DNA from 3 places in the Acidovorax lacteus genome. Region 3 is predicted to be linked to each of the others. Evidence: predicted binding sites of a transcription regulator. Region 3 holds the regulator's gene; each other region holds the start of a gene.
The links. Region 3 encodes FNR, which switches genes on or off when oxygen is low (the NO sensors DNR and NnrR bind a similar motif). Its sites were predicted from a motif close to TTGATNNNNATCAA; they were not measured.

Region 1: a site for FNR is predicted at 2,950-2,963, ahead of ABD866_RS09865 (hemerythrin domain-containing protein). Genes of this name have one in related genera too.
Region 2: a site for FNR is predicted at 6,418-6,431, ahead of ABD866_RS04500 (cation-translocating P-type ATPase). Genes of this name have one in related genera too.

The regions. Positions count from the first base shown of each region.
Region 1 is NZ_BAABEX010000013.1:103,464-111,072, forward strand. Features, by position in the region: gene ABD866_RS09855 (DUF1501 domain-containing protein) at 1-706, opposite strand, end outside; gene ABD866_RS09860 (DUF1800 domain-containing protein) at 726-2,729, opposite strand; gene ABD866_RS09865 (hemerythrin domain-containing protein) at 3,026-3,535, shown strand; gene ABD866_RS09870 (hypothetical protein) at 3,622-3,942, opposite strand; gene creD (cell envelope integrity protein CreD) at 3,939-5,432, opposite strand; gene creC (two-component system sensor histidine kinase CreC) at 5,584-7,014, opposite strand; gene ABD866_RS09885 (winged helix-turn-helix domain-containing protein) at 7,030-7,609, opposite strand, start outside.
Region 2 is NZ_BAABEX010000007.1:233,762-241,370, reverse strand. Features, by position in the region: gene ABD866_RS04525 (LD-carboxypeptidase) at 1-893, opposite strand, end outside; gene tadA (tRNA adenosine(34) deaminase TadA) at 986-2,398, opposite strand; gene ABD866_RS04515 (hypothetical protein) at 2,456-2,677, opposite strand; gene ABD866_RS04510 (branched-chain amino acid ABC transporter substrate-binding protein) at 2,794-3,939, opposite strand; gene ABD866_RS04505 (peptidase U32 family protein) at 4,148-6,169, shown strand; gene ABD866_RS04500 (cation-translocating P-type ATPase) at 6,537-7,609, shown strand, end outside.
Region 3 is NZ_BAABEX010000030.1:65,239-72,847, forward strand. Features, by position in the region: gene ABD866_RS15200 (sensor domain-containing protein) at 1-1,160, opposite strand, end outside; gene ABD866_RS15205 (cyclic di-GMP phosphodiesterase) at 1,157-2,446, opposite strand; gene ABD866_RS15210 (sulfite exporter TauE/SafE family protein) at 2,571-3,299, opposite strand; gene hemN (oxygen-independent coproporphyrinogen III oxidase) at 3,383-4,765, opposite strand; gene fnr (fumarate/nitrate reduction transcriptional regulator Fnr) at 4,957-5,679, shown strand; gene ABD866_RS15225 (hypothetical protein) at 6,060-6,353, opposite strand; gene ABD866_RS15230 (FixH family protein) at 6,443-6,715, opposite strand; gene ccoG (cytochrome c oxidase accessory protein CcoG) at 6,783-7,609, opposite strand, start outside.

The DNA of each region.
Region 1 (7,609 bases), on a different contig from region 3:
TGATCGCCACCGCGCCCCGGGTGCTGACCTGGTACGACAGCGCCGAATCGCCCGACAGGAACACCGCATTGCCCGTGACCGACATGCAGGTGAACAGCGCGTTGGTGTTGGACGACAGGGCCAGGTCGCCCAGGTTGCCGCCCCAGCCCACGGTGGAGCCCTCGGGCGACGACGACTGCCAGATGGACTGCTGGTCGTTGTGCGAGAACAGCTTGGGCGGCAGTGGGTAGCGCACACGGTCGGCGCTGTTGTACTGGGCGCGCGTGAGCGGAACCACCAGCGGCCCCACATTGAGCTGCACCGCAGCCTTGCCCGTATTGAACAGGTTGGCCATGCCGGGCATGGACGGGTGTAGCGCGTACTGGCGGCCGTCTGGCAGCGCCGTGGTGGGATTGAGCAGGGTGCCGACAAGGTCCGACTTGGCCAGCGCAATGCCGCCAGCGGTCTGCCCGCCACCGCCGCCGCGGATGGTGGCGTAGCGGTTGTAGCTGGCGTCGTCGTAGGTGATGACGGTGTTGGCGTAGTCGTTGCCGCCGTACAGGAATACGCAGACCAGCGCGCGGTAGTCGGTGGCGTTGAAGGCGGCAGCCTCGCCGATGGCGGCAAGGTTCAGCGCAAACGGTACGGCCGTGCCGGCCAGGCCCAGCTGGGCGCTGCGGCGCAGAAACGCGCGGCGGGTGTGAAGGTGGGGTTGCAGCAGGTGCATGGCGACGCCTTGGAATCGGTTATTTCTGCACGAGGTACTCGGCCGAGGCCATGACCAGCAGCACAGCGGCTGCCACGCGGTTGAGCTTGGTGTCCTCGCTGCTCGACGCCGTGACGGTGATGGTCTTGACCGCATCGCTGATGAGCTTGACCGTGGCCGCACTGAGCTGGCCTGCGCACAGCAGCAGGTTCAGGCGTGCCACCAGCGCGTCGGCGTCGGTGACGATGGCCAGTTCGTTGGCGTAGTTGGGCTTCATGTCGAAGCCGTTGGTGGCGTTGCTGCCGGGGTTGGGCTGGTCGGGCGCGTTGGCATACAGGCCGCTGCGCACGGCGTTCTGCATGAAGTTGAGGTAACCGCCCACGCTGCTTTCGTTGACGAGCTGGAACTCCGGCGCCACCGCCCCGATGGCCGCCAGGCCGGTCGACGGCGGCACATAGCCCGGGCGGAAGAAGTTGAACACCGAGGGCGAGCGCAGCGGGCTTTGGCCCATGCTGGTGCCCGCGTCGCTCAGGTTGCCAATCTTCCAGCTGCCGTAGGTGGAGTTCAGGCCGAAGGTGCGGCCCCACTGCACCAGGCGCAGCATGGGCTCGCGCAGCTTGCCGAAGGTGGGCTGCGTGGCGGTGGCCGGGTCGCGCGCCTCGTCGTCGAGCAGGATGGCGCGCACCACGGCGCGCATGTCGCCGCGCTGGCCCTGGCCGTTGTCGTTGAAGGCGGCCGCTACGCGCGACACATAACCCGCGCTGGGGTTGCTGGTCACCAGGCGCTGGATGAGCTGCTTGCCGATGAACGGCCCGACATTGGGGTGGTTGAAGATGGTGTCCAGCGCCGTCTTGAGCGCAGCGGCACCCGGCGTGTTGGCGGCCACAGTTGCGCCCAGGAAGCGGGCTTCGAGCGTGGAGTGGCGGCTTGCGTTGAGCGCCATGGGCAGGCGCGTGTACGCAGTGCTGGGCACGGTGCGAGAGCTGCCCGGCACCGGAATCGGCACGTTCTGCGACATGTCGAAGTCGTAACCCGTGAACACGCGCGCCAGGTTGGTGATGTCGCTTTGTGTGTAGCTCTCCAGCGGAGTGCCGCTGCCGTCTCGTTTGGACGAGCCGTCCTGGTTGAGTTGCACCAGCCCGATGGACATGAGCTGCAGGATCTCGCGGGCGTAGTTCTCGTCGGGCTGGCGGCCGGTGGCGGGGTTTTCTTTCTGGTTGCCGCGTGTGTTCAGGTACACGCCCATTGCCGGGTTGAGCGTCACGTCTTCGAGCAGCTTGCGGAAGCTGCCGAAGGCGTTGGCCACCAGCATGTCCCAGTACGCGGCCATGGCGTGGCTGCGCCAGCTGATGTCGATGCCCGAGGTGGAGACCACAAAAATCTCGGACAAGGCCAGCGCCACGCGCTTGCGCAGCGGGTCGGGCGCGCGCATGAGCTGGTGCCAGATCATGTAATCGGCCGGGTAGCTGTTGTCGAAATAGTTGTTGCTGTCCACCACCGCGTAGCCGCGCTGGTTGAGCCAGTCCCAGCCGGTGATGCCGGGCGAGGTGTTGAATTGCTGCTCCAGCCAGTCGGCATAGGTGCTGCTGCGCAGCGAGGCGATTTCGCCCACCGAGGTGGACAGCTGCGCTTGCAGCAGAAAGCGTGCGGCGTCGGCGTCGTTCGCCGGGGTGGTGAAGCGGTACAGGCCGGTGGCCGGTGCAGGGGCCGGGCTTGGTGCTGGGCTCGGGGCCGGTGCAGGCCCGGGCGCTGGCCCCGGCGCGGGCGTGGGAGCAGGCGCTGGCGCGGGGCTGGGCAGGGGCGCCGGGCTGGGCGTGGGAATCGGCGTCACACCCCCGGGCAGGCTGGCACCGCTGCCCCCGCCGCCGCCCCCGCCGCAGGCGGCCAGACTGGCCGCAGCGGCGGCCATGGTGGCTGTGCCTGCAGCCGTGGCTGCTGCGCTGCGGGGCGCACCCGGGCTCGTCGCGGCTGCGGGTTGGTCGGCACCCGGGGTGTTCGGGTCAAGGGCCCGCTGGGGGGCGTCTGGGGCAACGAGGGTGTCCATGGTGCGGGCGCAGGAGTGGTGTCCGCAGTGTAAGAAGCCGCGTTACGCCGCGATACACCGTGCAAACGTGTATAGAACGCACAGCCGTTACCAAACGCAACTGTCTCTCGATAAAGGCTTGACGGCCATCGCCCCGACTTGAGGGGGATTTACAACACTGCCTGCCAAGCCGATCGCCCGCCTGAGCCACCGCTGCCGGTGCGACCGCGCCGCGCAGCGCATGACCTGCGTCAAAGCACCCTCCGGGGCGCGCACCTAAGCTGCGCCTTCCTGTTGCTGCCCCCAAGGAGCCCCCCATGCCCACACTCCAATGGACCGACGCGCTCGCGCTCGACCTGCCCCTGATGGACGACACCCACCGCGAGTTTGTCGATCTGCTGGCCACCGTCGAGCGTGCCGACGATGCGGGCGTGCTGGCCGCCTGGCATGCGCTGGTGGACCACACCGAACAGCATTTCGGCCAGGAAGACGCCTGGATGGCGCAGACGCGTTTTGCCTCGGGCAACTGCCACAGCTTGCAGCACAAGGTGGTGCTGCAGGTGATGCGCGAAGGCGCGGCCCGTGCAGAGCGCGGCGAGCTGGGCGTGGTGCGGGCCATGGCGTCGGAGCTGGCGGTGTGGTTTCCGCAGCATGCACAAAGCATGGACGCGGCGCTCGCGCTGCACCTGCGCCGCGTGGGCTTTGATCCGGCCACCGGCACCGTGCACGCGCCCGGTGCGCTGCCGCAGGAGCTGATCCACGGCTGTGGCGGCCACAGTTGCTCGTCTGGCGATGCCGAGCAGGCCGAGGCGGCTGCGACGGCTTGACCACCCTGCAAGCCATTGCTATCAAATACATAGCTGCTCGTGCTTGATTAATCAGCACGAGCAGCCGATTTCGCTCTCATTCCCCCTCAGCCCAGCGGTACCCGCAGCGCCACACCCAACCCGGCCGCGCGCCAGGCCAGCTCGCGCAGCGCACGGCGCAGCGGGGGCGCAGCCAGCGGGCGTGCGCGCCATGCGGCCTGCGCCAGCCGCGCCTGTGCCTGGGCCAGCGCCTGCCGGTCGCGCTGGGCCAGGGCCTGCAGCAGCGCGTCGCGGTAGGCGGCCACGCGGTCGGCGTCGGCCGGGCTCAGCGCGGTGGCGGGGGGCGGCGTGCCTTCACTGCCGTGCCCGGCCAGAAAGCGCTCCCAGCCGTTCTGCCCCGCCGCGTGATGGGGGTGCGCGGCGCTCATGCCGACCCCGCCGCAGGAGACGCCCCGCGCGGCGGCACGGGCGGGAACTGCATGCCCGCCGAGGTGGGCGGTGCGGGCGGTGGTGGGCGTTTTTCGGGCAGGTCGGCACGCGCCGGGGCCAGGCCGTACCAGTCCACCTTGCGGGTGAGCACCATCACTGCGGCCAGCACGGCGAACAGCGCGATCGAGCCCACGGCCAGGGCCGTCTGCTCCAGTTGCAGCAGCAGGTACAGCAGCCCGTACAGCAGCGCAATGCCGCCGCCCAGCGGCAGCCCGCGCGACAGCCGCCCGAGCATGTGGCTGGCGTAGTAGGTGAGCAGGGCCACGCAGGCGCTGGCCGCCACGCCGTAGGCCCAACCAAAGGGCAGGTGCTCCGACAGGCTCACCAGCAGTAGGAAGAAGCTGCACAGCGCGCTGCCCACCAGCAGGTACTGCACCGGGTGCACGCGCAGGCGCAGCAGCAGCTCGAACAGGCCCACGGCCACAAAGGTCAGGGCCACAAACAGCAGGCCGTATTTGGTGGCGCGGTCGCTCAGGGTGTAGGGGTTCACCGGGTCCACCAGCGCCACGCTGAAACTGTCCACACAACCGCGCGGCGCGGCGTTCGGGCCTTCGGCGGGCGTGGCCGCGTCCGCTCCGGTGTCGCTGGCCGGGTCGCACAGGCGGCGCTTGCGCTCTACGTCCTGCTGCGCCGTGGTGGCCAGTGACGACAGCCGCCACTGCGCGCGAAAGCCCGCGTCCGATACCTGCCGCTCGGTGGGCAGAAAGCGTCCGCCAAACGAAGGGTGCGGCCACGGGCCCTGCACGCTGACTTCGGTGGTGCTGCCCAGCGGCACCACGGCCCAGCGCTCGGTGCCCACGAGTTCCAGGTCCAGCGTGGCCGCAAAGCCGCCGCTGCTGCCCGCCAGCGCTGCGGGCAGCACTGCGTGCAGGCCGCGCGCATAGGTGGGGTGGAAGGTGCCGGGCTTGAGCGCGAGCGTCTGCCCGTCTTGCTGCAGCCGCGCGTTGCGGATGCCGCGCGCATCGCTCACCGCCACCATCAGGATGGGTTGGCCGCACTGCAGGCGCGAGCCCTGCACCTGGCGCTGCGGTTGCAGGCTGGCCAGCGTGTCCCACTGGGCGCTTATGCGCGTCTGCGTCTGGTAGGCGGGCACCTTGTGCAGGCCGCGCGCGCGCTCTTGCAGTGCCACATCGGTGCGCAGCACCAGGCGCTCAGGCATGGCCGTGAGGCGGAATTCGCGCCGCTGCTCGCCGCGGCGCTCGGCCGGTGCGGTGGCGTCGTCCCAGCTTTCGACGCAGGCCATGTGGATCAGCGGGCCCAGCAGGGTTTGCGGGCCCGCCAGGCTGTCGGCCACGCTTTGCACGGCCTGGCTGCGGTGGCTCTGGCGGTCGCGCACGATGTCGGCGATCAGGCCCAGGCCCCACAGCAGCAGCAGGGTGATGCCGCCCAGCGCGGCGAGTTTGGTGAGCCAGGGATGGCGTTTCTTCACAGGTCCTCCGAGGTGTTGTGGTGTGTGGAGGCGAGTCTCGGCAGCCCGCGTGAGCGGACCATGAAGTCTGTGAAGCGGGTGTGAAGTGGTGCGGCGGGGCGGCGGGGCGGCGGGCGCGGGACGGCCCGGCTGCCCCGCGCTCACGCGCCCGTCAGGGCAGGGTGAGCGTGACGCACAGGCCCGGCGCGGTGTTGCGCACCTGCATCTGCCCCCCGTGCAGGGCCATCACGCGCTGCACGATGGCCAGGCCCAGGCCCGAGCCGCTGCGCGTGCCGTCGGGCCGCGCAGTGGTGAAAAAGCGCTCGCCCAGCCGCGGCAGCGCATAGTCGGGCACGCCGGGGCCTGCGTCCTGCACCTGCACCTCGGGCCCGTTCAGCCGCACCTGCACGGTGCTGCCGGGCGGGGAAAAGTCCACCGCGTTGTCCAGCAGGTTGCCCAGCGCCAGGGTGATGAGTTCGGCCTCCCAGGGGCCGCTCGCGCCTTCGCCGCTCAACGCCAGCGCAATGCCGCGCTGCGCCGCGCGCGCCTGCACCTGCTGCAGCGCCTGCTGCGCGCAGGCGGCCAGCGCCACCGGGGCCGAGGCCTCGGCGTGCGGGCGCTGCTCAAGCTTGGAGAGTTCGAGCAGCCGGTCGATGAGCCGCTGCAGGCGCTCGCTCTGCGCCACCACCTGGTCGGCAAAGCGTGCGCGGTCGGCCGCGGGCAGATCGTCCTGCAGCAGCTCGCCCGCGCCGCGGATGGCGGCCACCGGGCTTTTGAGTTCGTGCGTGAGGGCGCGCACATAGCCCTCAACGTAGTCCTGCCCCTGCAGCCGGGCGCGCATGCGGTCCATGGCCTGCGCCAGGTCGCCCAGTTCGCCCGGCACCCGGGGCACGGGGGGCGGGGCCGTCCAGTCGCCCGCGGGCGCGCCGGCCGCCGGGCCCTGCACGCTCAGGGCGTAGTCGCGCAGGCGGCGCACGTTCCACACCATCCACAGCGTGACGGCCACGCCCACGGCCGCCGACAGGCCCAGCAGCAGCAGGCCGCCAGCCAGCACCTTGCGCTCGGCGCGGTCGATGAAGCGCTGCACGCTGCGCACCGGCTTGGCCACGGTGAGCACGCCGGCAATGCGCCCGTCCACCTGCACGGGGGCGGCCACGTACATCACGCCAGTGCTGTCGTCGGCCGGGTCTTCGCGCGTGGCCCGTGCGCCGTATTCGCCGCGCAGCGTGCGGGCCACGTCGCGCCAGCGCGAATAGTCCTCGCCCACGGCGCGCTGCTCAGAATCGAACCGCACCACGCCCTGCGCGTCGGTCACGTAGATGCGGAAGTCCAGGCTCTGCTTGGACAGGCCCCAGATCGGCGCGTCCACCGTGCGCTGCGCATAGGCCCGCACCTGCTGGGCAAAGCGCCCGTCGGCCAGGCGGCCCGCGGCCAGGTCGTCGGCCGCCAGTTCGGCCAGCAGGTGGGCGGTGTCCACCATCATGTCTTCCATCACCTCGCGCACGCTGGGCTTGATCTCGGCCACGAACACGCGCAGCACAAAGAAGGCCGCAATGCCGTTGATGACGAAGAAGGCAAACAGCAGGCGCAGGCCGAGACGCATGGGACGGAGGTGCGGTCAGCCCGCGGCCAGCGCGTAGCCCAGCCCGCGGTGGGTGACGATGTACTCGCGCGACGGGTCGGCCTCGCGCAGCTTGGCGCGCAGGGTTTTGATGTGGGTGTCCACCGTGCGGTCCAGGCTGTCGCTGTCGTCGCCCCAGGCGGCGGCCAGCAGGGCCTCTCGGCTCAGGATGCGGCCCGCGCCCTGCACCAGGCAGGCCAGCAGACGGTATTCGCGCCGCGTGAGCGGCAGCGGCTGCCCGGCCAGCAGCATGCGCTGGCCTGCGGCGTCGTCGTGCAGGCCCGCAGGGGCGGTGGTGGCGGGTGCGCGCGCCGCGCGGCGCAGCAGGGCCTTGACGCGCGCCGCCAGCTCGCGCGGGCTGAAGGGCTTGGCCAGGTAGTCGTCTGCGCCCAGCTCCAGGCCCAGCACGCGGTCGATCTCTTCGCCCTGGGCGCTGAGCACCAGCACCGGCAACTGGGCCAGTGCCGGGGGCGCCTGGCGCAGCTCGCGCAGCAAATCCAGCCCACTGCCGTCGGGCAGGCCCACGTCCAGCACCAGCGCGTCAAAGCGCTGGCCGCGCAGCTGCTGGCGCGCGTCC
Region 2 (7,609 bases), on a different contig from region 3:
GTCGGCACATGGCCGAACGGCAGGTTGGTCAGCACTGGCACCTTGGTCTGCGTGCGCAGCCAGTCAACCACCGTGGCGAGCTTGAAGCCCTTGTCGTGCGGCGCGAGTTTGTAGCCAGTGAACTGGCCGAGCACGATGGCTTTCTGCCGCGCCAGCACCCCGGCCAGCAGCAGTTGCGTGAGCATGCGCTCGATGCGGTACGGATGCTCGCTCACGTCCTCCACGAACAGCACCCCGCCCTTCACTTCAGGGAAGTACGGCGTGCCCAGCAGGCTGGTCAGCACCGCCAGGTTCCCCCCCCAGAGCTGCGCCTTCTTCACGTACAACTCCGGCACGGCGGGCGATCCGTCGGCGCGTGGCTTCTCGCGGCCCAGCGTCCAGCCCGCGCCCTCGCCGTGGCCGGTCAGCAGGTCATCCAAGCAGGCCAGCATGATGTCGTCGGGCTCGCCCTCCACGCCCAGGTCGCCGATCAGCGACGGGCCGGCCCAGGTGGTGGCACCCGTCTGCGCGAGCACAGCGCACTGGAACGCTGTGAAGTCGCTCATGCCCACAAAACGCATGCCGCCTTCGATGGCACGGGCCACGGCCTTGTAGCGGATGCCCGGCAGGATGCGCGTGTAGCCGTAGGCACCGCGGGTGATCAGCGCCACATCGGCCCCGCTGGCCGCGGCGCGGTGGATGGCCGCCAGCCGCGTGGCGTCGTCGCCTGCAAAGCGGGTGTGCACGGCCTGGGCGTCCGGGTCCACCTCAACCTCGTGGCCCATGGCCTTGAGGCGTGCGATGCCGCGGCGAAACGCCGCCTTGTCGCGGATCGCGCTGGCCGGCGAGTAGATGTAGATGTGCTGGGGGCCGGGGTCGTGGGCGCTGTGCGCCAGGTCGTGGTCGTGCGGCAAGGCATTCGGGCCACAAGGCCCGCTCCAGGGGAATTCAAACAACAGTACACCCGAGCGTGAGGCACACGGCCGGGGCGTCATGCGACAGGAAGTCAGGCGGCAAAGTATTCCACAGCCCGGCGGGCAATAACCTCGCCATGCTCCTGTACGAAGTGACCCGCTGCAGGCAGCACCCAGGGTTCGGGGCAGCCGCGGATCTGCCGGGCCAGCGCCTGCATCACCGGCAGGCCCAGCACCGGGTCTTGCGCGCCCACGGCCATGAGCGTGCGGCCCTGCCATTGCTGCGCCCAGAAAGGCGCAGCCGCCCGCGCAAAGGCGGCGCCTTCGGCGTCGGGCCCCTCGGGCACCAAGCGCGGAAACGCCCGCAGCGCGGCGCGGGTACCAGCGTCGGGAAAGGGCGCGTCATAGGCCGCGCATTCGGCCGGCGACAGGTGGGGGTTGCCCCGCGCCAACAGCCGGCCCACGCCGTACAGCGGTTTGTCGGCACACATCTGCCGCCAGGCCCGAAAGCCCGGCGACAGCGGCTGCTCGCCCGTGGCCAGCAGGGTGTTCATCACGAGCAGGCCCTGGTAGCGCGCCGGGGCCTCCGGCGGCAGCGTCAGGCCCAGGATGCCGCCCCAGTCCTGTACGGCCAGCACCACGCGCTGCAGATCCAGCCGCTCAATCAGTTCGAGCAACACCTGGCGGTGCCAGCCAAAGCGGTGGAAAGCGTCCTTCTTGGGCTTGTCGCTTTTGCCGAAGCCAATCAGGTCGGGCGCCACCACGCGGTCGCCCGCGGCGAGCCACACCGGCAGCATGCGCCGCCACAGGTAGCTCCAGGCCGGGTTGCCGTGCAGGCACAACCAGGTGCGCTGCGCATCGCGCGGGCCTTCGTCCAGGTAGTGCAGGCGCAGGCCCGCCAGGCTGGGCAGGTCGCTCAGGTAATGCGGGGCCCAGGGGTAGCCCGGCAGGTGGGCAAAGCGGGCGTCGGGCGTGCGCAGCGCGTCGTCGCGCAGCGGGTGGCGGGCCAGAGCCTCGGCCCGCTGCGCCTTGCGCCGCGCCTGAAAGAACTGGCTCAGCGCCTGCCCGCAGTCGTCGGCCAGCACGCCGCCCTGCACCTGGGTGTGGTGGTTGAGCTGGGCATTGGCAAAGAGGTTGAGCACCGAGCCCGCCGCGCCGGTTTTGGCATCGGGCGCGCCGTACACCACGCGGGCGACGCGCGCATGCAGCATGGCACCGCTGCACATGGCGCAGGGCTCCAGCGTGACGTACACCGTGCAGCCGTCAAGCCGGTAATTGCCCAGCCGCTCGGCCGCGGCGCGCAGGGCCACGATTTCGGCATGGGCCGTGGGGTCGTGCGCGCCCACGGGCGCATTGCGGCCCGTGGCCACCACCTGCCCGCCCTGCACCACCACCGCGCCCACCGGCACTTCGCCCGCGGCCTGGGCGGCACGCGCTTCGGCCAGGGCCGCGCGCATCCAGCGGGCGTCGTCTTCGGCGCTGACCTGCGGCAATATGCTATTCATTTAGTAGCAAACTATTCAGCCTGGACAAGCACAAGCAAGCATTTTGACCCATTGCCTTCAGGGGGATTCCTTGGGCTCGGGGCGCGGCTGCTGCATCAGCGCCTCAACCTGCTGGCGCACCTGCTCGGTGGGCGGCGCCTGGGGATTGACCGGGGCTGGGGCCTGCACCCCGCCCACCGCCGGGCGCGGCAGTTCGGGCACTGGCTGACGGGCCTTGGCCAGGAACATCACCACGGCCAGCGTGACCAGCAGGCCCAGGACAGCAAACACAGCGCGCATGGTGGCTTTTCTCCAATCGAATGGGGCACAGATGCGGCACTGTAGCCCCAAAACGCCCGCGGCCGCACTGGGCGGCCGCGGTGCGGTGGGTGCGCTCAGCGCATCCGTTCAACGCATCAGTTCAGCGCCACGCGGCTGCCGTCCTGGAAGGTGTAGAGCGTGACCGCCGGCGTGGTCAGCTCGCCCTTGGGCGTGAAGGCAATGTGCGCCGTCACGCCGCGGTAGTCGGTCTTGCCGATGAAGGGGATGTACACCTTCGGGTCCACCGAGTTGGCGCGCTTCATCGCGTCCACCAGCACCATGGCGGCGTCGTAGGCGTAGGGGCTGTAGATCTGGAACTGGCCAGGGAATTTGGCGTCGTAGCGCTGCTTCCAGGCCGCGCCGCCCTGCATCTTGGCGATGGACGCGCCACCCGTGGCGCAGGTCACGTTCTTGAGCGCCGGCGTCTTGCCCGACAGTTCGGGCAGCTTCTCGGTGCACAGCGCATCGCCGCCAAAGAACTTGACGTTGCCCAGGCCCAGCTGCTCCATCTGGCGCAGCATCGGGCCGGCCTGTGCGTCCAGGCCGCCGTAGAAGATCGCGTCGGGCTTCTTGTTGCGGATCGATGTGAGGATGGCCATGAAGTCGGTGGCCTTGTCGTGGGTGAACTCCTCGGCCACCACCTTGATGCCCTTTTGCTGCGCCGTGGCCTTGAACACCGAGGCCACGCCCTGGCCATAGGCCGTGCGGTCGTCGATCACGGCCACCGTCTTGATCTTCAGGTGGTCGGCCGAAAACAGCGCCAGCGCTGCGCCCAGCGCGTTGTCATTGGCGATCAGGCGGTAGGTCGTCTTGTGGCCGGGCTTGGTCAGGTCGGGGTTGGTGGCCGCTGCCGTGATGTGTGGCACATCGCACTTGGCATACACGGCCGACGCCGGGATCGACGTGCCCGACTGCAGGTGGCCCACCACGCCGGCCACCTTCTGGTCGCACAGCTTCTGGGCCACGGCGGTGGCCTGGCGCGGATCGCCCGCATCGTCTTCAGCCACGATCTCGAATTTGATCTTCTTGCCGCCGATCACGAGGTTTTGCGCGTTCAGGTCGTCAAGCGCCAGGCGCACGCCGTTCTCGGTGTCCTTGCCGATGTGGGCGATGCCGCCCGACACGGGACCAGCGTGGGCGATCTTGACGGTTTGCACGTCCTGGGCCGTGGCGGCCGTGGCCACCAGGGCCAGGGCGGCAGCGGCAACGGGTTGCAGGGTGCGCAGGCGGGAGGAAAGCATCACAGGGGAATCTCCGGAGATTGAGGTCATGGCGCAGGCGACCAGACCGCCCGCGGGAACCGCTTCGGTTCCGGGGGCCGAGCATGCACCAGATTGGGGCCGAAAAATAAGCATGCTTACGAAATGATGGCCTATGAAAATCATTAATGCAGCGGGCAAAGCCATGCGCGCTGGCCTGCGGCGGGGGTGGCTGGGATAATCGCGCCCCATGTCCCTACTGCCCCACCAGCTCGAACTCCTGTCCCCCGCGCGCGATGCCGACATCGGCATCGAAGCCGTCAACCACGGGGCAGACGCCGTCTACATCGGCGGGCCCGCCTTTGGCGCGCGGGCCAATGCGGGCAACGACATCCGCGACATCGAACGGCTGGTGCGGCATGCGCACCGCTTCCACAGCCGCATCTTCATCACGCTCAACACCATCCTGCGCGACGACGAACTCGAAGACGCACGCCGCATGGCCTGGCAGGTGTACGAGGCCGGGGCCGACGCGCTGATCATCCAGGACATGGGCCTGCTCGAAATCGACCTGCCGCCCATCCAGTTGCACGCCAGCACGCAGACCGACATCCGTACGCCCGAAAAGGCGCGCTTTCTGCAGGACTCAGGCCTGTCGCAGATCGTGCTGGCACGCGAGCTGACGGTGCAGCAGATCGCACAGGTGCACGCCGCGCTGCGCGAAGGCACCGACCCCGCGCGTGCCGCCACGATTGAATTCTTCATCCACGGTGCGCTGTGCGTGGCCTACAGCGGCCAGTGCAACATCAGCCATGCGCAGACGGGCCGCAGCGCCAACCGCGGCGACTGCAGCCAGGCCTGCCGCCTGCCCTACCAGGTGCAGGACGCCCAGGGCCGCTTCATTGCGCACGACAAGCACGTGCTTTCGATGAAGGACAACAACCAGAGCGACAACCTGCGCGTGCTCATCGACGCGGGCGTGCGCAGCTTCAAGATCGAGGGCCGCTACAAGGACATGGGCTATGTGAAGAACATCACCGCCCACTACCGCCGCCTGCTCGATGAGATCCTGGAGGAGCGCGAGGCGATGGGCCAGCCGCTGGCCCGCGCGTCGAGCGGCCGCACCACCTTCAGCTTCACGCCCGACCCGCTGCAGAACTTCAACCGAGAGTTCACCGACTACTTCGTACAAGGCCGCAAGGAAGACATCGGCGCATTTGACAGCCCCAAGAACCCGGGCCAGGCGATTGGCTGGGTCACACGTGTGGGCGCCGACCATGTCGAGATCGAAGTCACCGACCCGGCCACCGTGCTGCACAACGGCGACGGCCTGTGCTACTACGACCTGCAAAAGGAGCTCGTGGGCCTGGCCATCAACCGCGCCGAGCCGGTGTCGGCCCGCAGTGTGGGCCAGTGGCGTGTGTTCCCCAAAGACCCGATCGAGTCGCTGCGCGACCTGCGCAAGGGCACCGAAGTCAACCGCAACCGCGACATGGCCTGGGTGCGCATGCTGGAGAAAAAGTCCAGCGACCGCCGCATCAGCACCTGGCTGGCACTGGCCGAAACCGACACCGGCCTGCAACTCACGCTGACCGACGAAGACGGCTACCAGGGCGAAGCCACGCTGGCCATCGCCTTGCAGGACGCCAGCGACCCCGCACGTGCCGAGGACGCGCTGCGCGAGCAGCTCGGCCGCTTCGGCACTACCATTTTCAGCGTGCAGGCCATGGACCTGCGCCTGCGCGGCCCGCGCTTCGTGCCGGCCTCGGCCCTGAACGGCCTGCGACGTGACGCCGTGGCCGCGCTGGAGCAGGCCCGCGCCCACGGCCTGCAGCGCCTGCCGCGCGCCCAGCCGGTGGAGCCGCCTGTACCCTACCCAGAAGACACGCTCAGCTACCTGGGCAACGTGTTCAATCAGAAGGCGCACGACTTCTATGCACGCCACGGCGTGCGGGTGATCGACGCGGCCTACGAGGCGCACGAAGAGCTGGGCGAGGTGAGCCTGATGATCACCAAGCACTGCGTGCGCTATTCGCTGAGCCTGTGCCCCAAACAGGCCAAGGGCGTGACGGGCGTGCAAGGCACGATCCGCGCCGAGCCGCTGGTGCTGGTGCACAACAACGAGCGGCTCACGCTGCGCTTTGACTGCAAGCCCTGCGAGATGCACGTCGTGGGCAAGATGCGGCGCTCGGTGCTGCAGCAGGCCAAAAAGGAAGCGGCCGAAGTGCCGCTGACCTTCTACCGCAAGCGCCCCGCACCGGCCACGCACTGAGCCCGGCTGGGCACTGCGGCCCGCCCTCCGGGCCGTAGAGCACGACATTAGCCGTGCAGGCTTTGCCTGCCAGTGCGCTGCAGGCCAAGGGTGCACACCGTGCCGCCCCACCCGACGCGCCCATCCCGCAGGGCTGCATGCCGCTGGGCCCGTTGCCACGCCCACACGGCCATCCGGCTTGCACCGCATGCTCCCGGCCACAACGCCAGCGCTTTGCAGCCCAAGGCCGCCCCAACACACGGCAGCACTTGATGTGGGTCAAGCCCCAGGCGCTCGCCGCTTGCCCCATGCCCGGCGAGCGGGTGCAATGCGCAGACCGCTGTTGCGCGCTGCGTCTGTCGTGCACGGCCTTTCTTCGCATGCCTTGATGCCCTCCTCCTCCCCACGCCCGACCACACCCGCGCCCACGGCACCCCACCAGGCCCACCTGCAGGCCACCGATGCGCTGGCGCGCCAGCATGGCGTGGATCTGGCAAGCGGGCTGACCGCCGAAGAAGCCCTGGCGCGTGGCGAACGGCACGGCCCGAACGCATTGCCCGCCGCCAGGCCGCGCAGCCTGCTGCAGCGCCTGGCCGAACAGTTGCGCGACTTCATGGTGCTGGTGCTGCTCGGGGCCGCCGCCGTGGCCGGGCTGGTAGGCGAATGGACCGATGCCGCGGTAATTCTGGTGATCGTGCTGCTGAACGCGGTCATTGGCTGCGTACAGGCCTGGCGCGCCGACCAGGCCCTGGCCGCGTTGCGGCGGCTGGCGGCCGCGCAGGCCACGGCATTGCGCAACGGCATGCCGCAAACCGTACCGGCGCACGCGCTGGTGCCGGGCGATGTGGTCCTGATCGAGGCGGGCAATCAGATTCCGGCCGACCTGCGGCTGTTCGAGATCGCCCAGCTCAAGGTGGACGAATCGGCGCTGACGGGCGAGTCGGTGACGGTGGGCAAGGAAGACGCGGTGCTGCAGGCCGAGGAGGTTCAAAGCCTCGGAGACCATCGCAACATGGCGTTCAAGGGCACCACCGCCACGCACGGGCGTGCCCGCGGGCTGGTGGTGGCCACAGGCATGCAGACCGAACTGGGCCGCATGGCGCAGTTGCTGGACGAAGACGCGCCCCCCACGCCGCTGCAACGCCGCCTGGCGGCCTTCGGAAAGCGCCTGGCCCTGGTGGTGCTGGCCATCTGCGCCGTGGTGTTTGGGGTCGGTGTGCTGCGCGGCGAGGCCGTGTGGCAGATGGGCCTCACGGCCATCAGCCTCGCAGTGGCCGCCATTCCGGAAGCACTGCCCGCCGTAGTCACCGTTCTGCTGGCGCTGGGGGCGCGGCGCATGGTCGAGGTGCATGCTCTGGTCCGGCGTCTGCCGTCGGTCGAAACCCTGGGGTCGGTCACGGTGATCTGCTCGGACAAGACCGGCACCCTGACTCAAAACCGCATGCGGGTGGAACGTGTGCT
Region 3 (7,609 bases):
CGGTTGGGAAGCCCTGTCAGCACGTCGCTGTACGCGAGCTCTTCAATACGCTTTTGGGCGGCGTGCTGCTGGGTCAGGTCGCGCATGAAGCCAATGCTCTGGACCAGCCGCCCCTCGTCGTCCCGCAGGGCCACCCATGACAGCTGGACCGCGCAGTAGGCTTCGTTGTCGCGGGGCAGCCACAGCTCGCCCTCCCAGTAACCATCCGCATCCCAGGAAGTCAATACCTGCTGCATGAAAGCCGCATCGGACCCGCAGCCGAACAGTGCAGCGGCCATGCAACCGAGGAACGTCGGAGCCGACGGCCCTACCAGTTTCTCGCATCCGGGGTTCATGCGGATCAGATGGTGCTGGCTGTCGGCAATGAAAATGGCATCCAGGCTCGATTCGAACACCCGGGCAGCCAGACGCAGACTGGCCTGAACCTCGGTCTGTCGCGTGATGTCGCGGAACGAGTACACACGTCCCGCAGGACTGCCGTGGATAAACTGCGGCACCGATCGGCGCTCCATGATCGTGCCATTGCGCAAGGACAGCAGGTCGGTGCTTTCCTTGAGGGGCTCACAACCGATCTCGTCCAGCCGCTGGCGGTAGAACACCGGGTCCTGGACCTGAGACGCCATGTGCTTGTGAATGGCCTCGTCGTCCCGCTGCAGCAGCAGATCGGCCGGTATGGCCCATAGCTGTGCCAGCCGCTGGTTGAACGCGCGGACCTGGCCACTCAAGCCACAAACGAGCATGCCATCGGCCGCAGAATCCAGCGTGGCCCGCAACTCTGAAAGCAGGGTCTCCAGCTCACGCTCCGTCTCGACTTGGCGACTGCGGTCCAGTGCCGTCAGCAAGAACGCGGGGCGTCCGTCCGGGAGCACCGCGGGGGCAACCCGTCGCTCAACTGCCACCAGTGTCCCGTCTGAGCGCAACAGGTGGCTCAGAGAATGAATGCCGTCCGCAACGACCGAGGTGGGCTCACTCCAGAACACAAAGTCCTCGGGGGTGGCTGCCAAGTCAATCACAGGGCGGCCCGCCATGTCTTGCGCAGGCATGCGCACCAGCTGCCCAGCAACGTGGTTGGCGTGCACGATCCGGAGGGTCTGCGCGTCGATCAGCCAGACCGCCTCCTGCAAGGCATCCAGCCAGGCGAAGCGCACATCTTCCGTCACGGGGCCGCCTCGGAGGACGCCGGGCTCACGGCCCGCTCGAAGAAATAGCAGATGCGCTTGCGGGGCGACAGATAGTCCAAGGCCTCACGCGGTAACTGCGCAGGCTTGAGACTGCGGCGAATCCCCAGCTCCGGAACTGTCTCCAGATCCAGAATCAGCGCCTCTTCCTTGGGAATCTGCGAATCGTGCACCACGACCCGAGGCCTCAGAGGCCGAGAGGAGTTGACCGACACCACGATGGCATAGCGGTCATTGACCAACTGGACCACCGATCCCGGGGGATAGACCCCCATCATGCGAATGAACGCTCCCAGCACCACCGGATCAAACTTGGACTTGTGCTGCGCAAACAGCACCGACAGCACCTCGTGGGGCGTCAAGGCGTCAGCACCGGGCAACGGGTTGCACATCCGGTCATATCGGTTGACCAGCGACAAGATCTGACTGGACCGAGGCAGTTGCGGGGCTGCGAGGCGCTGCGGAAAACCGCTGCCATCGGCCATCTCGTGGTGGTGGGCGATGGCGGTCAGCACCGCGGGCGGCAACCCCATCCGCGACGCAAATGCCACGGACTCGGCCACATGGGTCTGGTAGCGCAGGCGGTCGTTGGGCGTCAAGCTTGGCAGAGACTCGCGAAAGCCATCGGGCAGCTTGAGCTTGCCCAGATCGTGCAACAGAGCCGCCACGCCCAGCGACTGCAGCTCCTCCCCCTGCAAGCCCAGTGCTTTGGCGAGCAGCATGCTCAGCACCATCACATTCACCGGGTGCAGCGCACTGCGCTCTCCCGCGCCTTCCGAAAGCAGTCGGATCACCGATTCGCCGTTGCTCAGCATGTCGGCTGCACACCGGGCGACCAAGGCTTCCGTCTGGCGCTTGGCATCGGCTGGGTCGTCATAGACCAGCGAACCCAACTCGATGTACTTGCGGGTCGCCTCGCCGAAGCGCTGATTGCAACTGGCCAGGGCTCGATGCTGCTCCTCAAGCTCCCGCTTGCGGCGCCGCATTTCCGCGTCGGCAGCATTTTCTGCCACCACTGCCGTCTCAGGCGGGACCTCGGTGACCGCAGGAGCCACGACGGCGGGGGGCAACTCATCCACCCCAGGATCGCTCTTTTTGGGAAAGTAACGCACCTGCTGCAGACCCAGTTCGCGCAGCGTGGCGATCTGGTCGGCCGAAGACACCCGGAAACTGCTCACAGGAAAAGGATGGTGCAGCCAGCCTACGTCCAGCTGGATGTACATGCCAATGCGCAGTTGGCCAATGTCGATGAGGATGGAAGTGTTCACGTCAGTTGCGCACGAAGCCCCGGGGTGACCAGTGGTCACAAATGGTCTGTAACCATTATCACCAGTTCGAATGGCTTGTCTCGTGAACAATGCCCGTGTGCGCCCTCCCCGTGGCGCCTGCGCCTCAACGGCACCAAAGCGAGGGCTTATGGACCAGGTCGTACCAGAGGGCCCACACCGCCACAGCGCAGAGCATTCCCCCGGCGAGGCGTGTGCCCCACTCGGCACGCCAGGCATTGAAGACCCTGCGCAGTCGGCCCCAGGCCCAGGGAGCGGAGACCAGCCAGAGCCCCGTCCCCAGCCCGAAAGCCACCATCACCCCTGCACCGGCCAGCGCCCCGCCACTCAGCGCGGCCACCAGCAGCGCCGAATACAACAGACCGCAAGGCATCAAGGCCCAGGCCACCCCTGAACCGACAGCGCCGCCGGACGATCCGACCCAGGGGCCAAGGCGCCGCCACACCGCCCGCCCCCCTGCCTCCACCCACTGGGGCTGCCGGGCCTGCAGCACCAGCAGCAGGCCCCAGGCCAGCATGGCCACATGCGCCAGCGACCACAGGGGTCGGAGCGCCGCCGTGGCCTGACTGAACCAGGCGAGGCTGTCCATGGCCAGCGCCGCCCCTGCGCCCAGCAGGCCGTAGCCGAGCAAACGGCCGAGGTGGAAACCGACGAGACGCGACCAGCGCGGGGACGGTGGGGCGAGCGACGCCCACTGAACCGTCTGCAGACCACTGGCCGCTTGCGGTGGTGTCGCCTGCACGACGGTGCTGCACGGTGCCGAACACATGACCAGGCAGTGGGCTCCCCCCAGCACGCCCATGACCCACGCGCTCATGATCAGCGCGGTACTCATAAGCAAGCCTCCAGCCACAACGGAGACCACTCCCGCTGACCGAAGAAAGGCTGTGCAGGCGACATGCTGCGGGTCCGATGCCGTCAGATGATGCGAGAGAACCGCGCGCGGTTGCGGTCCGCCTGCAAATACCGATCGAACACCATCGCCACGCCGCGCACAAAGAACCACCCCATGGCGGTCACCTCGATGCCATCGTCCCGGACCGTGACCAAGCCCTGCCCGGCCATGTCTTCCATCTGGCCCATTTCAGCACCAAAGTACTGGCGGAAATCGATCAACCAGGCCTGCTCCAGTGGCTCGAAGAGCACCTCGCCCTGGCACATCAGCGACATGATCACCGCGCGGCGCAGCATGTCGTCGCGGGTGAGCGCCAAACCGCGCACGATGGGCAGCCGGCCCTGGTCGAGAAAGTCGTAGTACTCCTCCAGGCTCTTGGCGTTCTGGCTGTAGGTGGCCCCCACGCGACCGATGGCCGAGACCCCAAGACCGATCAGGTCGCAATCGGGCTGTGTGCTGTAGCCCTGGAAGTTGCGGTGCAGGCGCCCCTGTCGCTTGGCCACCGCCAGGGCATCGGTTGGCAGGGCAAAGTGGTCCATGCCCACGTACACATACCCGGCGTCCATGAAAGCATCCAGCGAACGCGACAGCATGGAGATCTTGGCCCCGGCGGTGGGCAACTCGGCTGCGACGATGCGGCGCTGAGGCTTGAAGCGCTCTGGCAAGTGCGCGTAGGCATACAGCGCAATGCGGTCGGGCCGCAAGTGGGCCACCTGCGCCAGCGTACGGTCGAACGACTCAGGGGTCTGTCGCGGCAGCCCGTAGATGAGGTCCACATTGATCGACTCGAAGCCCAACGCGCGTGCCGAGGCCACCAGCTCAAACACCTGCTCTGCGGGCTGGATGCGGTGCACAGCCTTCTGCACCTCAGCGTCGAAATCCTGCACCCCAAAGCTCAGCCGGTTGAAGCCCAGCTCCGCCAGCACCGCAAGCCGTTCGGCTGTCACGGTGCGGGGATCGACCTCGATCGAATACTCACCGCCCGGGGCCAGCACAAAGCTGCGCTGCAGCATGGCCATGAGCTCGCGCAAGCCATCGTCAGACAAGAAGGTGGGCGTGCCGCCGCCCAAGTGCAGCTGACTGACCGTCTGCCCCGGGCCGCACCGCGCGGTGTGAAGGTCGATCTCTCGGCTCAGATACCGCAGGTAGGTGTCTGCGCGGTCATGGTGCTTGGTGATGATCTTGTTGCAGGCGCAGTAGTAGCACAGCGACTCGCAAAACGGGATGTGCACATACAGCGACAACGGCATCGCCTTGGTGGTGGTGCCCAGACGGCGCTGGTCCAGCGCCAGTACGTAGTCGTCCTGACCGAAGGCTTCAACGAAACGATCGGCCGTAGGATAAGAGGTATAGCGAGGCCCTGGCACATCGAAACGGCGCAGCAGTTCGGGCGTTACAGCGGTCATGTGGAAATATCCTTGCGTGCTTTTGCACTGTGCCTTAGCCTTCGAGGCATGTCCTTGACATGAATCAAGCGATCTGCCGGTAGCTGCGGCGAGAATTTGCCTTACATCAGCTGCAGGCTCGCTCCTCGGAGAATGTCTGTGACGGCCTGCCGATCGAAGGTACAGGCGTTGCCATCTTTTTTTCAGAGTCCATGAATCCGCTCACCATCAAAGTCGCCTGTTCCAACTGCAACCTGCGTGAGTTGTGCATGCCGGTGGGGCTGAACGAGCAGCAATTGCAGCGCATTGATGACATCGTGGCGATCCGGCGCAAGGTCAAACGCGGCGGCACCCTGTTTCGCAACGGTGAGGCCTTTACCTCGCTGTACGCGATTCGCACGGGTTTCTTCAAGACCTGCGTGGCCACGGAGGACGGACGCGACCAGGTGACAGGCTTTCAGATGGCTGGCGAGATCATCGGTCTGGACGGCATCGTGAACGACCACCACACCTGCGACGCGGTGGCATTGGAAGACGCCGAAGTCTGCGTGATGCCGTTCGATCGGATCGAGGACCTGTCGCGCGAAGTGACGGCACTGCAGCACCACGTGCACAAGATCATGAGCCGCGAGATCGTGCGCGAGCACGGCGTGATGCTGCTGCTGGGCAGCATGCGGGCTGAAGAGCGGCTGGCGGCGTTTCTGCTTAACCTGGTGCAGCGCCTGCACGCGCGCGGGTTTTCGCAGTCTGAACTGGTGCTGCGCATGACGCGCGAAGAGATTGGCAGCTACCTCGGGCTCAAGCTCGAAACCGTGAGCCGTACGTTCTCGAAGTTCGTCGAGGAAGGCATCGTCGAAGTCAAGCAGCGGCATGTGCGCATCCTCGATACCGATGCGCTCAAGCGCATCGTGAACAGCCAGCAGACCTGCCACTGAAGGCGGCTCTCCCGCTGCCAGCGCTGGCCTGTGGCACGGCCCGCCGTGCCGGCAGATCCACCCCGGCACCCCTGTGAACCAGGCGGCTTGCGGTCGGCCGATGCGCCTGTGCAGCAGCCCCACCGGTGCATCACCGAACGCAACCGGCAAAAACGCGCACCGCACCCACGCCCACGGCCCTTGCGTAGGCTGCTTGCGCTGTCTGGTGCGATTTCGGCCCCTCGTGCTTATTTGACAAGCACGAGCAGCTCCTGAATTGATAGCAAACCAAAAACCTGGCACCGCCCGGCCCGCAGCGCGCGGTGCATCCACCGCAACGCAGCGGCTGCGTGGAGCACGGTGCCACGCCGTTGCGGGCACCCGCGCGCGACCGTTGCGGCTCAGGAACAGGATGCGCCCTTGCGGCAGTCGTCCGGCCGCTGGTCCTGCGGCACCGGACACCGGTTGACTTCAAACGGAGAGAGCGACAGCAGCGTGGTCAGCGCGCTGGAGGCCATGGCGATGGCCCAGAACACAAAAAAGGCCACGGTGTAGACGCCCTCGCGTGACAGGGGCACCGGCTGCCCAAACCAGTGAAGATCTTGCGGATCGACCATCGCGAAGACCAGTATTTCCAGCACGCCCGCCATGAGAAAGGCTGGCCATGCAATCCACATCCAGCGCTGAGTCCACATCGTCTGTCTCCTTGCGGCCATTCGGCCGTTCTGCTGTGAGGAAGATGCCCGGCCTCCCACGCGGGGCGCCACAGGCCTGGCCCGCAATGTCAGCGAGGCTGGTCCTCAGGCGGCGTGGCCGCATGGTTGCGGCCCTTCATGGCGGGCGCGAGGCTCTTCTCGGGATGGGCCAGCGTCTGGTTGATTTCCACACCGCGGCGGTAGTAATCCTCGGCAATCACCGGATCGGGGCGGCTCAGCGCCAGCCACAAGGTGACGAAACCCGCAACGATGACGATGGCCGGTCCGGCGATCAACATCCAGACATGGCCAAACTTCCACCACGGTGCGGCACGGGGTGCCAGGTTCTGGGAAGAGGACATTTCGATACTCCTTACAAATTCTCAAACAGCTGCTGTGAGCCGAGGCCCTGCGGCAGCACCACGCGCCTCATCGGGGCACCAGAAAGACCGATTTCTCGATCACCTTGTGGCCGTCGGTCAGTCCGCGCACCTCCAATTGCACCGGGTGCGAGCCGGATGGCGCCGATCCATACGGAATCTGCAGACGCAAGGCCACCCAACGCGACTCGGCCGGCCCCACCTCGACGTCGCCGTCCGACAGAGCCTCCAGCCCGTCCAGTCCTGTCGCAGAGATGTGGTAGCGCTGCGTGGTCTCGGTGGCGTTCATGATCTGCAGCCGGTACACGTTTTCCAGTTTGCCGCCCGCCACGATGCGCGACAAGGCCGCGCGGTCCCGCACCACGTCCACCTTGAGCGGGGTGCGCATGACCAGGCTGGTCAACATGGCCACGCACAGTGCCAGCAGCAGCGCCGAATACACCAGCACGCGCGGGCGCAGCACCCGGCGCAGCATTTGCGACTGTGTCCAGTGCTGGGCCACGCCGTTCTGCGTGGCATAGCGGATCAGCCCGCGCGGGTACTTCATCTTGTCCATCACAGTGTCGCAGGCGTCCACACACAAGCCGCAGCCGATGCACTCGTACTGCAGCCCCTTGCGGATGTCGATGCCCACCGGGCACACCTGCACGCACAGCGCACAGTCGATGCAGTCGCCCAAGCCCTTGGCCTTGTGGTCGGTGTCCTTCTTGCGTGGCCCGCGCGGCTCGCCCCGTTCGGGGTCGTAGCTCACGATCAATGTGTCCTTGTCGAACATCGCGCTCTGAAAGCGCGCGTACGGGCACATGTATTTGCAGACCTGCTCGCGCATGTAGCCCGCATTGCCGTAGGTGGCAAAGCCATAGAACAGCACCCAGA